DNA from 3 places in the Streptomyces sp. NPDC030991 genome. Region 2 is predicted to be linked to each of the others. Evidence: riboswitches for the same ligand, from Rfam matches in the RefSeq annotation. Region 2 holds a riboswitch; each other region holds the start of a gene.
What was found. Region 2 has a riboswitch for cyclic di-AMP ahead of ACZ45E_RS05825 (M23 family metallopeptidase). Riboswitches for the same ligand answer to the same signal wherever they lie in the genome.
Positions count from the first base shown of each region.

Region 1: it holds a riboswitch for cyclic di-AMP, as region 2 does, so the genes downstream of both, ACZ45E_RS31215 (C40 family peptidase) here and ACZ45E_RS05825 (M23 family metallopeptidase) in region 2, are expected to answer to the same signal.
Region 3: it holds a riboswitch for cyclic di-AMP, as region 2 does, so the genes downstream of both, ACZ45E_RS27420 (C40 family peptidase) here and ACZ45E_RS05825 (M23 family metallopeptidase) in region 2, are expected to answer to the same signal.

Region 1 is NZ_JBVIFR010000021.1:48,758-52,960, reverse strand. It holds gene pcrA (DNA helicase PcrA) at 1-1,891, opposite strand, end outside; cyclic di-AMP (ydaO/yuaA leader) riboswitch at 2,253-2,421, shown strand; gene ACZ45E_RS31215 (C40 family peptidase) at 2,430-3,632, shown strand; gene ACZ45E_RS31210 (hypothetical protein) at 3,674-4,027, opposite strand.
Region 2 is NZ_JBVIFR010000002.1:515,382-519,584, reverse strand. It holds gene ACZ45E_RS05830 (M16 family metallopeptidase) at 1-1,346, shown strand, start outside; cyclic di-AMP (ydaO/yuaA leader) riboswitch at 1,583-1,756, shown strand; gene ACZ45E_RS05825 (M23 family metallopeptidase) at 1,769-2,557, shown strand; gene ACZ45E_RS05820 (GntR family transcriptional regulator) at 2,789-3,475, shown strand; gene ACZ45E_RS05815 (HPr family phosphocarrier protein) at 3,671-3,952, opposite strand; gene ACZ45E_RS05810 (bifunctional acetate--CoA ligase family protein/GNAT family N-acetyltransferase) at 4,130-4,203, shown strand, end outside.
Region 3 is NZ_JBVIFR010000016.1:58,438-62,640, reverse strand. It holds gene ACZ45E_RS27440 (8-amino-7-oxononanoate synthase) at 1-190, shown strand, start outside; gene ACZ45E_RS27435 (DUF397 domain-containing protein) at 174-407, opposite strand; gene ACZ45E_RS27430 (helix-turn-helix domain-containing protein) at 467-1,318, opposite strand; gene ACZ45E_RS27425 (ATP-binding protein) at 1,603-2,061, shown strand; gene ACZ45E_RS27420 (C40 family peptidase) at 2,201-2,674, opposite strand; cyclic di-AMP (ydaO/yuaA leader) riboswitch at 2,678-2,809, opposite strand; gene ACZ45E_RS27415 (hypothetical protein) at 3,206-3,514, opposite strand; gene ACZ45E_RS27410 (ATP-dependent Clp protease proteolytic subunit) at 3,522-4,157, opposite strand.

The DNA of each region.
Region 1 (4,203 bases), on a different contig from region 2:
CACCGCTGGTCGCCGCCGCCCCGGCCGGTCCCTCGCCCTCGCCCGCGCTTTCGCCGTCACCCGCGCCCTCGCCGTCACCCTCACCGGCCGCGGCGGACTCCTGCTCGAACTCCAGCGCCACGGCCGCGAGTTCCTGGAGGTTCTCGATGCGGGTCTCGTCCTGCGGGTCGGTGGAGGACTGCAACTCCGCGAGGTACCCGGTGCGTTCGAGGACCGCTTCGAGGACCGTGGCCGGTCCGGCGCCCGACTCGACGATGGTCCGCAGGTCCTCCATGAGGGTGTTGAACCGCTTCACCGCGTTCGTGGAGCGGGCCGCCATGCCGTACGCCTCGTCGACGCGGCGCAGCGCCTGCGGGAAGGAGATCTTCTCGCGCTGGGAGAGGGCGTCGATCATGGCTTCGGCGCGGTCGCCGATGCCGCGCTTGGGCACGTTCAGGATGCGGCGCAGGGGGACGGAGTCCTCCGGGTTCGCCAGGACCCGGAGGTAGGCCAGGACGTCCCTGACCTCCTTGCGCTCGTAGAAGCGGACGCCGCCGACGACCTTGTAGGGCAGGCCGACGCGGATGAAGATCTCTTCGAAGACACGGGACTGCGCGTTGGTCCGGTAGAAGACGGCGACGTCGCCGGCCTTCGCGTCGCCCGCGTCGGTGAGCCGGTCGATCTCCTCGGCGACGAACTGGGCCTCGTCGTGCTCGGTGTCCGCGACGTAGCCGGTGATCTGGGAGCCCGCGCCCGCGTTCGTCCACAGGTTCTTCGGGCGGCGCGATTCGTTGCGCTCGATGACCGCGTTGGCCGCGCTGAGGATCGTCTGCGTGGAGCGGTAGTTCTGCTCCAGGAGGATCGTCGTCGCGTCGGCGTAGTCCTCCTCGAACTGGAGGATGTTGCGGATGGTGGCGCCGCGGAAGGCGTAGATGGACTGGTCGGCGTCGCCGACGACGCACAGTTCGGCGGGGTCGGCGTCGTGGCCCTCGGTGTCCTTGGCCGGGCCGACGAGCTCGCGCACCAGCGCGTACTGCGCGTGGTTGGTGTCCTGGTACTCGTCGACCAGGACGTGGCGGAAGCGGCGGCGGTAGTGCTCGGCGACGTCGGGGAACGCGCGCAGCAGGTTGACCGTCGTCATGATCAGGTCGTCGAAGTCGAGGGCGTTGGCCTCGCGCAGCCGCGACTGGTACATCGCGTACGCCTGCGCGACGGACTTCTCGAAGCCGTCGGCAGCGGTCTTGGCGAAGTCCTCCTCGTCGGTCAGCTCGTTCTTCAGGTTCGAGATCTTGGCGCTGAACGACTTCGGCGGGAACTTCTTCGGGTCCAGGTCCAGGTCGCGGCAGACCAGGGCCATGAGCCGCTTGCTGTCGGCGGCGTCGTAGATCGAGAACGACGACGTGAAGCCGAGCCTCTTGGACTCCCTGCGCAGGATGCGCACGCACGCGCTGTGGAAGGTCGAGACCCACATGGCGTTCGCCCGCGGGCCCACCAGGGACTCGACGCGCTCCTTCATCTCGCCCGCGGCCTTGTTCGTGAACGTGATCGCGAGGATCTGGCCGGGGTGCACCCCGCGCTCCGCCAGCAGGTAGGCGATGCGGTGGGTGAGGACGCGGGTCTTGCCGGAGCCTGCGCCCGCGACGATGAGCAGGGGGGAGCCCGCGTGCGCGACGGCCGCCCGCTGGTTCTCGTTCAACCCGTCCAGGAGTGCGGCCGGGTCGAGGACAGGGCGGGGCGCCCCGTCGCGGTAGTACGCGTCCCTGGCCGGGGGCACGTCGAACTTCCCGCCGAACAGGTCGTCCGGGATCGGCTCCGGAACCGGTCCGTCGTGCTCGCTGTCGGGCGGCGGCGGGGGCTCCTCCGTCCGGTTCTGGAGGTCTGCCAGGAAGCTGTCGTCAAAGAGGCTGCTCATCGCCTTACGAGTCTAGGCCGCCCCACTGACACCCCGCCGCCACCTTCACAACCCCGCGCATACGTGCAGGTCAGCGACGTCCGTCCGGCCGGGCACAGCGCCAGTCACAACGCCAGTCACGGCAGGTGAGAGGGGGTGAGCCGCGAGTGACGAGCGGCGGCGTTGCGCGACCGGAGGGGCCCGGTGTCGCCAAGGTCACGAAAATGTATCGGGCATATCGCACATCAACCTTCACAGCAGCAACACGAGTTGGCTACCGTGCTGCGCGGGCAGTCCGTCCTCCCGACCGCGAGCACCGCGGCGAACGGGCAGCCCCCGCCGAGTCCCGTACGCCGCAAGGCAGGGAACCGGGGACCCGACCGAGTCCCGTACGCCGCGAGGCAGGGGCCCGGGGACCCAACCGACCTTGGGGTGAATCGGCTCGACAGCCCGGCAGGCCCGGCAAGCACCGGGCGGGCAGTCGGCCGTAGGGCAGCCTTCCGTACGCCCGAACCCGACAGCTAACCCGGTAGGCGGACCACGGAAGGAGTCGCCTCCCTTGGCGTCGCACCGCAAGTCGCGCACCCGCTCCCGCTTCGCGGGCGGCCTTCGCACCACTCCCGCGGTCGGGTTCACGACCGTCGCTCTCACGTCGGTCGCGCTTCTCTCGCAGACGGCCCAGGCGGCGCCGCAGCCGGCCAGGCCGAGCGTCGAAGAGGTGCAGAAGAAGGTCGACACCCTGTACCGGCAGGCCGAGGTCGCCACGCAGAAGTACAACGCCGCCAAGGAACAGGCCGACGGCAAGAAGAAGCAGGTCGACAGGCTTCTCGACGACATCGCGCAGCGCACCGAGAAGATGAACGCGGCCCGTCAGGAACTGGGCCGGTTCGCCGCCGAGCAGTACCGGACGGGCGGGATGAGCGACACCGCGACGATGCTTCTCGCGGACGATCCCGAGGACTACTTCGCGCAGGACCGGTTGCTGAGCCGGATGACGGCCGGCCAGAAGAAGGCGGTCGACGACTACCAGGAGCAGCAGCGCGCGACCGCGAAGAAGCGTACCGAGGCGCAGGAGAACCTCCAGCAGCTCACCTCTTCGCAGACCGAGCTGAAGACGTCCAAGCGGAGCGTGCAGACGAAGCTCTCCGACGCGCGGGCGCTGCTGTCCGAGCTGACCGCCGAGGAGAAGCAGCGGCTCGCGGCGATCGAGAAGAAGAAGGAAGAGACGGCCCGCAAGAAGGCCGCGGAGCTGGCCAAGAAGCAGAAGGCCGAGGAGGACCGGAAGGCGGCCGAGCAGGCGGCCCGGCAGGAGGACGCCTCAGGCTCGGGCTCGGGGTCCGGCTCGGGCTCCGGTTCGTCCGGCACGTCGCCGGACACGTCGTCCGGTGCCTCTTCCGGCTATGCCACCAAGGCCGCGAAGGCGCTCGCGTTCGCCAAGTCGCAGGAGGGCAAGCCGTACGTGTGGGGTGCCACGGGCCCGAGCTCCTACGACTGCTCGGGGCTCACCCAGGCGGCGTGGAAGGCGGCCGGTATCTCGCTGCCGCGCACCACGTGGGACCAGGTGGAGTTCGGCACGACCGTGCCGCTCTCCGCTATCCAACCCGGTGATCTGGTCTTCTTCTACGACGACATCAGCCACGTCGGCCTCTACCTCGGCGACGGCATGATGATCCACGCGCCGAAGCCGGGCGCGTACGTCCGCGAGGAGTCCATCTACTACGACGGCACGGGCTCGATCCACAGCGTGGTGCGCCCCGCCTGAGGGGCGGTTCCTCAGGTCCAGTCCGGTTCAGTCAGGTCCCGTCAGGTCCAGAGGACGGCGATGAAGATGTTGGCCATGGTGAGTCCGCCGACGGCGGCGAAGAGGCCCTTCTCCGCCTTCTCCTCGTCGCGCTTCACGTAGACGATCCCGAGGATCACGATCAGGATCGCCAGCTTGATGCCGATCTTGATGTTGTTCACGGTGCTGCCGTCGGCCTGGTTGAGGCCGACCAGGGCGACGCCGGTCACCAGCATGGTCAGGGCGCCGTGCAGCATCGCCTTGTTGAAGCGGGCGGTGCCCTGCCCCATCGCGGACATCTGGGTGAGGAAGCCGCCGAGCAGTGAGGCTATGCCGATGATGTGCAGGCCCACGAAGAGATGGATGAGTACGTCCATGGTTCCGGAGCCTAGTGGGGTGCCCGTACCCGGGTGACAGCGGGCATCCCCGGTCACCCGACTGTCACTTTCTGCCACAGTCCATAACAAAGCAACTAATTGCGAACAGTCCGTCACCAACCCGTTACGCCCGGGTTTAGCGTCCTTGCCAGGTGCCCGGCTCCCCACCGCCGTCC
Region 2 (4,203 bases):
AGGCGGGCACGGCCAAGCCGTGGGCCTTCCCCGCCCCCGAGCGCGGTGAGCTCGCCAACGGCCTGACCGTGCTGCGCTGTCACCGGCCCGGCCAGCAGGTCGTCGCGGTGGAGGTCAACCTCGACGCGCCGCTGGAAGCCGAGCCCGCGGGCCTCGACGGCGTCGCCACGATCATGGCGCGTGCCTTCAACGAGGGCACCGACAAGCACTCCGCGGAGGAGTTCGCGGCCGAACTGGAGCGCTGCGGCGCCACGTTGGACGCGCACGCCGACCACCCCGGCGTCCGTGTCTCCCTCGAAGTGCCCGTCTCCCGGCTCCCCAAGGGGCTCGCCCTGCTGGCCGACGCCCTGCGGGCGCCCGCCTTCGCGGACAGCGAGATCGAGCGCCTCGTCCGCAACCGCCTGGACGAGATCCCGCACGAGAGCGCCAACCCGGCCCGGCGCGCCGCCAAGGAGCTCTCCAAGCAGCTCTTCCCGGCCGACTCGCGCATGTCGCGCCCCCGGCAGGGCACCGAGGAGACCGTCACCGCCATCGACGCCGCGGCCGTACGCGCCTTCTACGAGAAGCACGTACGCCCCGCCACCGGCACGGTCGTCGTCGTGGGCGACCTGACCGACACCGACCTCGACGCGCTGCTCGCCGACACGCTCGGCGCGTGGACCGGCGACACCGCGCAGCCGCGCCCGATCCCGCCGGTCACCGCCGACGACACCGGCCGTGTCATCGTCGTGGACCGCCCTGGAGCGGTGCAGACGCAGCTGCTGATCGGCCGGATCGGGTCCGACCGGCACGACCGGGTGTGGGCCGCGCAGATCCTCGGCACGTACTGCCTCGGCGGGACGCTCACCTCGCGACTGGACCGCGTCCTGCGCGAGGAGAAGGGCTACACCTACGGTGTGCGCTCCTTCGCCCAGGTGCTGCGCTCCGCGCCCGACGGCACGGGCGCCGCGATGCTCGCCATCAGTGGCTCCGTGGACACCCCGAACACCGGGCCCGCGCTCGACGACCTGTGGAAGGTGCTGCGCACGCTGGCCGCCGAGGGCCTCACGGACGCCGAACGGGACACCGCGGTGCAGAACCTGGTGGGCGTGGCCCCGCTCAAGTACGAGACCGCCGCGGCCGTCGCGGGCACCCTCGCCGACCAGGTCGAGCAGCACCTGCCGGACGACTTCCAGGCCCGGCTGTACCGACAGCTCGTCGAGACGGGCACCGTGGAGGCCACCGCGGCCGTCGTGAACGCCTTCCCGGCGGACCGGCTGGTGACGGTCCTGGTGGGCGACGCTGCGCAGATCGTGGAGCCCGTCAAGGCCCTCGGTATCGGCGAGGTGACCGTCGTCACGGGCTGACCCCGGCCCCGTACACCGCACGAAGCCCCGATGGCCACCGCGGCCACCGGGGCTTCGTGGTGTCGCTCACGTCCCGCCACGATCGGCCACGTATCGCTTATGTCCGAATTAGGGCGGAGGTTGCCTGTCTGGTCTGTGGCATGCGCTACAAAAGCCGGGATCCGTTTGTTGATTAAAAGATGTCCCGCTTAGCGTCGGTCCGGCTGTCCGCCAGACACGCTCGCGCCCGCGACACCGGACAGTCATCGCCGAGTCCCCCACGGCGCGAGCCAGGGGAGCCGGGGACCCATCGCAGTCCCTGGGGTGAATCGGACGCTCTTCCCGGCCGTGAAGGCAGGGGAGGGGGCCCGTAGGAGACCTTCCTGCTCCGAACCCGTCAGCTAACCCGGTAGGCGAGAGGGAAGGAAAGGACCAGCCACTTCATGGCGTTCACCCGTGCCACCGGGAAGCACCGTCGACCGAGCCGGCTCACGCGTACCACCGCTCGGGCCGCGGGCGTCGCGGCGCTCACCACGACCGGTGTCATCGGCGGCCTCGCCGCCCCCGCCATCGCCGCCGACACCGCGGCCGCCGAGCAGAACGGCCTGACGCAGGCCATCGCCATCGGCGACTCCCTGGCCGACCAGATCGACGCGCAGGCCTCCGCGCAGAAGAAGGCCGCCGACCAGGCCGCCGCCAAGGCGAAGGCCGAGGCCGAGGCCAAGAAGCGGGCCGAGGAGGCCAAGCGCGAGGCCGAGGCGAAGGCCGCCAAGGAGCGCGAGGCCAAGGAGCGCGCCGCCCGCGAGGCCGAGCGCAAGCGCCTCAACAGCTTCGTGGCGCCGATCAGCGGCTCGTACGTCTCCACCGGCTACCAGGCGAGCAGCGGCCTGTGGTCCTCCGGCAGCCACACCGGTATCGACTTCCACGCGGCCAGCGGCACCTCCGTGCACGCCGTCGGCTCCGGCACCGTCGTCGAGGCAGGCTGGGGCGGCGCCTACGGGAACAACATCGTGATCAAGATGAACGACGGCACGTACACCCAGTACGGTCACCTGTCGTCCATCGGCGTCTCCGTCGGCCAGGCCGTCACCCCCGACCAGCAGATAGGCCTCTCCGGCGCCACCGGCAACGTCACGGGACCGCATCTGCACTTCGAGGCCCGCACGTCCCCCGACTACGGCTCGGACATGGACCCCATCGCGTACCTGCGCTCGCACGGCGTGAACGTCTGACCCACGTACGGCGCCTCCGCGGCGCCGCGCGAAAGCCCCGGCTCATCGAGCCGGGGCTTTCGCGTGCGCAAGGCGTTCCTGTCCAAAAAATATCCATGGATTCCGGCCCGGCTTCGGAAATTCGGAGACGGTGGAATAGAGTCACCGGGCAGGCGCGTCCAGGGGAGACATTCGCGCTCGCACAAGCGTCGATCGACCGCGTTTCGCGGGGATTAAGGCGGAGGTCGGGTCATGCGCATTCCCGCACACTCGGTATGCACGGCGATTCGCGACGACATCGTCGCGGGTGTCTACGAGCGCGGCAGCAGGCTCACCGAGGAACTGCTCGCGCGCCGCTACGGGGTCTCGCGCGTGCCGGTCCGCGAAGCGCTGCGCACCCTGGAGGCCGAGGGCTTCGTCGTCACGCGGCGGCACGCGGGCGCGTGCGTGGCCGAGCCCACCGCCCAGGAGGCCGCCGACCTCCTGGAGATCCGGATGCTCCTCGAACCGCTGAGCGCCGCGCGCGCCGCACAGCGCCGTACAGAGGCTCACCTCAAGGTCCTGCGGGGCCTGGTCAGGCTGGGTCAGGAGCGCTCAAGGCGCGGCCAGAACGAGGACCTGCGCTCCCTGGGCGGCTGGTTCCACGAGACCCTCGCGCAGGCCTCGGGCAGCCCCGGCCTGATCGCCCTGCTCACCCAGTTGCGGCACAAGATCGCCTGGATGTACGCCGTGGAGACCCCGGCCCAGCCCGCCGAGTCCTGGGCCGAGCACGGCGCCATCGTGGACGCGGTGGCCCGCGGTGACGCCGAGCGGGCCCGCGCATTGACCGCCCTGCACGCCGAGCGCGCCGCGGCGGCCCACCGGCCGCGCGTCCCGCGCCCGGGAGAGCGTGTGAGGACTTCGCAACACGTAGTAAACACGGCGGCGCTCCGGCATTAACAGAGGGGCCGTATACAAAGAAGCGCGGTATTCGCCGAATGGGACGCGGGGTATTTTCTCCTGCCCCGATTCCGAACCGTATTTCCCTGCGCGCGTAAATTCGGGGTGATGTGACCCGAATGCAAAAATGGCGGAGCCGCGCGCCCCTGAGGGAAACGCGCGGCTCCGCCGGGCCGAATGGAAGGGCCCGAAGAATCAGACGGTCTCGGGAAGCTCGTCGAGCCCCTCGGAGACCAGCTTCGCCAGACGGTCGAGCGCGGCGTCCGCACCCTCGGCGTCGGAGGCCAGGACGATCTCCTCGCCGCCCTGCGCACCCAGGCCGAGCACCGCGAGCATGGAGCCGGCGTTGACGGGGTTGCCATCGGCCTTGGCGATCGTCACGGGGACGCCGGCCGCCGTGGCCGCGCGGACGAAGATGGAGGCGGGGCGGGCGTGGAGGCCCTCGGCCCAGCCGACGTTGACGCGGCGCTCAGCCATGTGATGCTGCCCTTCAGATGTCTCACGGTTGTCTAGACCATTCTCACACACCGTCGGGCAGCACTCGACGCGGACCTGGACCCGCGAGCACGCCGCCGTTCGGCTTCCTCAGCCTGCCTGCCACGCGCGCGTGACGCGACCCGTACGACTGTCGGCGCCCGGCTCTACTCTTGCGGCATGGAGACCCCGTCGGACCGGCACGCCTACCCCGCCCACTGGGAGGCCGACGTGGTGCTGCGCGACGGCGGCAC
Region 3 (4,203 bases), on a different contig from region 2:
GGTGCGCTGGGCCGCGGACTGTCGCGCGGCGGGTCTCTCCGTGGGCTGCTTCCGCCCGCCGTCCGTGCCGGACGGCATCTCGCGACTGCGGCTGACCGCCCGCGCCGACCTCACCGACACGGAACTCGGCGAGGCCGTGCGGGTGATCAGCCGCACGGCTCCCGGCGGAGCGTTCAGCGCAGTGAGGTGACGAACTCCTCCCAGGCCGGGGCCGCGAACAGCAGGGCGGGCCCCGCGGTGTTCTTCGAGTCGCGGACGCCCACCAGTCCGGTCGCGGGCCCCGAGGTCAGGGGGGCTGTCTCGACGCAGTTGTTGGCGCCGGTGCTGCGGCTGCTGCGCCGCCACCGCGCGCCGCTCAGCGACGAGCTGGAGGGAACGGAAGGAACGTGCCGAGGCAGTGCATTCATGGTGCCCCCTTACGCAGTGCCGGGCCCGGGGCGAGGTGTCGGCGTCCTCGTCCGCTCGGCTATCCGGCGATCTGTGCGATGAATTCCAACGAGTCCTCGGGTGACAGAGCGCGGAGGAGAAGAGCATCGAAGGCGTCCGTGTACGCCGTGAGGTCTTCTTTCCGCTCGAGGTAGAGGCTACTCGTCAAATGGTCGAGAACAACCACGTCCAGATCAGATGTGTTCGGAAATGAGAACACAACGAAAGGGCCGGTGAGGCCGATATGGCCACCTGTCGAAAAAGGGAGCACCTGAATTCGGACATGTGGCATCTGCGCCGCCTCGGCCAGATGTGCAAGCTGTCGCCGCAGGATGCCGGATCCGCCCACTTCGCGCCGCAGCACCCCTTCGTCGAGCACCGCGCTCAGTCGCAGCGGCGGTTGCGCCCGCAACACGTCCTGCCGCGCGAGCCGCACCTCCACCAAGGCCTCGATGTGCCGCTCGGGCATCCCCGTCAGCACCGAACGCGTCACCGCCCGCGCGTACTCGGGCGTCTGCAACAGCCCCGGGACCACGCTCGTCTCCAGCGTCCGGATGCGGCACGCCTGCGACTCCAGACTGATGAAATCGCGGTAGGACGGCGGCAGCAGCCCCCGATAGGCGTGCCACCAGTGCTGCCCGCCCGCATCCTCGGCACCCGCAAGCGCGACCACGAGTTCGCGCTGGCGCGGATTCTCCGTCTCGAACGCGTCGAGCAGGCGCAGCACGTCCGACGCCTTCACACCACTGCGCCCTGTCTCGATCCGGCTCACCTTCGACTGGTGCCAGCCGACCAGCTTGGCGGCCTCCCCACTGGTCAGCCCGGCCTGCACCCGTAACGCGCGTAGCTCCGCGCCGAGTTTGCGACGGCGGACAGCGGGACCGTACTTCATGCCGACTCCTCAACGCTCCTCGGGCCTCGCGGCCGGGCTCTCCCCGACCCGTGCCACATGGCCGCTGAGCAGACGGTAGAGGAACCGGCGAGCGCTCGCCCAAATACGGTCTACCGTCGCAGAGTTCACCGCTTCGAGCGACAGATATATGCATATCTTGGGGGATCGGCACCGCGGGAGGGCAACCAAGTGGCACTCTGTCGCGAAGCAGAAGTCGGAGGCCGCACGCCAGCGAACCGCCAGAGTCGCAGGCGCGGTCCCGGTGGGAAAGGGACGACGTCGCCATGGCAGACCACCAGGAAGCATCCGTCACGCTGCCGAGCGATCCCGCCTCGGTCTCCGCCGCCCGCGGGTACGTGAGCAACGTACTGGCGGAGTGGGGCATGCCGCGGGACTCCGACGCGGCGGACATCGTGCGCCTGATCGTCTCGGAACTGGCGACCAACGCCGTGCAGCACACCCTGGGCCAGTCGCCCACCTTCACCGTCGACCTGGAACTCGAACGCGACGAACAGTTGCGGATCGGCGTCACGGACAGTCATCCGCGCTACCCCAAGCGCCTGCCCGCCGCCGTGCAGCAGGACAACGGCCGCGGCATGGTGATCATCCGCTCCCTCACCGCGGAGTGCGGCGGAAGGCTCTCGGTGTCACCCACGCCGGAGGGCGGGAAGACCGTGTGGATCTCCCTGCCCTGGATCATCAGCATGAACGACGGCCCCACCCGCCCCCTGCCCGCCCGCTGACGGCACCGGGCCGCGATCCCGGAACCACCGGGCACGCCGGAGCGCGCCGAATGCCCCCGGAGGCACCGGAGCCCTGCGCGAGCGCGCGTGGGGACGGGCCTGGCGCCCGGCCCGTCCCAGAGGCTGCCGTGCGGCGGGGTCAGCGCACCCGGCCGTACCAGACGCTCCGCGTCCAGATCTTCTGCAGCCGCACCACGTCCCCGGTCTTCGGGGAGTGCCAGATCCGCCCCTTCCCCGCGTAGATGCCCACGTGGTAGACGCTCCGGCCCGAGTGGAAGAAGACCAGGTCCCCGGTCCTGCGATGGGACGGGGCGACGTGGCGGGTCTTGTTGTACTGCTGACCGGCGGTGCGCGGCAGCTTCTTGCCCGCCCGCTTGAACGAGTAGAGCGTCAGGCCCGAGCAGTCGAACCGGTGCGGCCCCGAGGCGCCCCACTTGTACGGCGCTCCCTTCTTGGAGGCCGCGACCTTCAGAGCCTTGGTCGAGACCGCCACGGCCGACGCCTCGGACGCGGTACCGGGAACCATGATTCCGGCACCGGCGACGGCCAGCGTCAGGGCCGACGCGGTACCCGCCCGGGTCAGCAGCGAGGGAACACGATTGAGCGCAGTCATGCGCAACCCTTCGTCAGCCGCCTGTGAAGGGTGACCTGTCGGGTTCGGGCAGGCGAAGATGCCCGGCCGCGGTCTGCGGCTTCACCCCAAGGACCACTCGGACGCCACCTCCGTCGAGATGGGCCGGCGGCCCGTCGTGCCTGGGTCCTCCACTCCTGCCGGTGCACTTCTGTCGACCTGGCATCCGCGCGGCGGCAGGACTCGGCGTCCGCACGGACCGCCCCGCCGCGGCGGCGGGGGCTTGTCGTCGGAAGGGATCTTCACGCACTTGTGGAGGCGAAGCCGAGTCGAACCGGCGGTAAGTGAGGCTCCTCACGCTTGACCCGTTCAGGTGGACAGTGCGGCATTCGAACCCCGTCCGCGACCCCCGACCACGCTCGTACCAGCGGCGGAACGGCTTGTTCCGGTCTCTGCGTACCGTCGGAGCGCAACTGCGACCGACTGGATTCTGTAGCACTGTCTACGCCATTCGGCGGTACACCATCTGGACCGTTTCGGCGCGACGGCAGACAGTCCGCCCGAGCTGTGGCATCAACTGACCGTTTCTGGCGGCAGAGCGACCCTCTGTGTTCGTTTCTCGCCGTCAAGGACGCGCAACGCGCGTGTCAGGGTTGCCGCGTGCACCTCGCTCTCGCCCCGCCGGTGCATCAGCTCCAGCGCGTCCCGCAGCGCCACCGCCCGGCCGACCAGCGCCTGCGCCGCCCGCAGCCCCCGATAGGTGTCGTCGCCGCGCGCCGGATTGATCCGCGCCAGCGAATCGACCACCGCCAGATAGCTGTCCACGAGGTCGCACTCGGCCCGGGTCAGCGCGGGCAGCGGCGGCAGTTCGGACGGGTACACCGGCCGGTCACCTCGCACCCTGCGCGCCGAGCGCGCTCTTGCGGCTCCGCACGACGGCGTCCACCAGGCCGTACGCAAGGGCCTGGTGCGCGTCCAGCACCATGTCCCGCTCGATGTCCCGGCCGACCTGCTCCTTCTCCCGCCCCGAATGGCGCGCGAGCAACTCCTCCAACCGCTCGCGCGTCCGCACGATCTCGCGCGCCTGGATCTCCAGATCGGTGGGCTGGCCCCGGGCCGGTTCGGGCAGCGCGGGCTGGTCGAGCACCACGCGCGCGCCGGGCAGCATCATCCGCTTCCCCGGTGCTCCGGCGGCCAACAGCACCGCGGCGACGGACGCGGCCTGCCCCAGACAGGTCGTCTCCACCGCGCAACTGACGTACTGCACCGTGTCGTAGATCGCCGTCATCGCACTGAACGAGCCGCCGGGCGAGTTGATGTACAGCGAGATGTCCTGGTCGGGCGCCGTGTATTCGAGGTGCATGAACTGCGCCATCACATCGTTGGCGGACGTGTCGTCGATCGGGGTCCCGAGAAAGACGATGCGCTCCTCGAGCAGCTTCGCGTACGGATCGAGCGTGCGGTGCCCCGATGCCGTGCGCTCGGTGAACTCGGGCAGGACATAGCGGCCGGACGGACGGGTCATGGTGCTCGCGCCTCCTGTGCTCGTCACGGCCCCCGGGCTGCCCGGA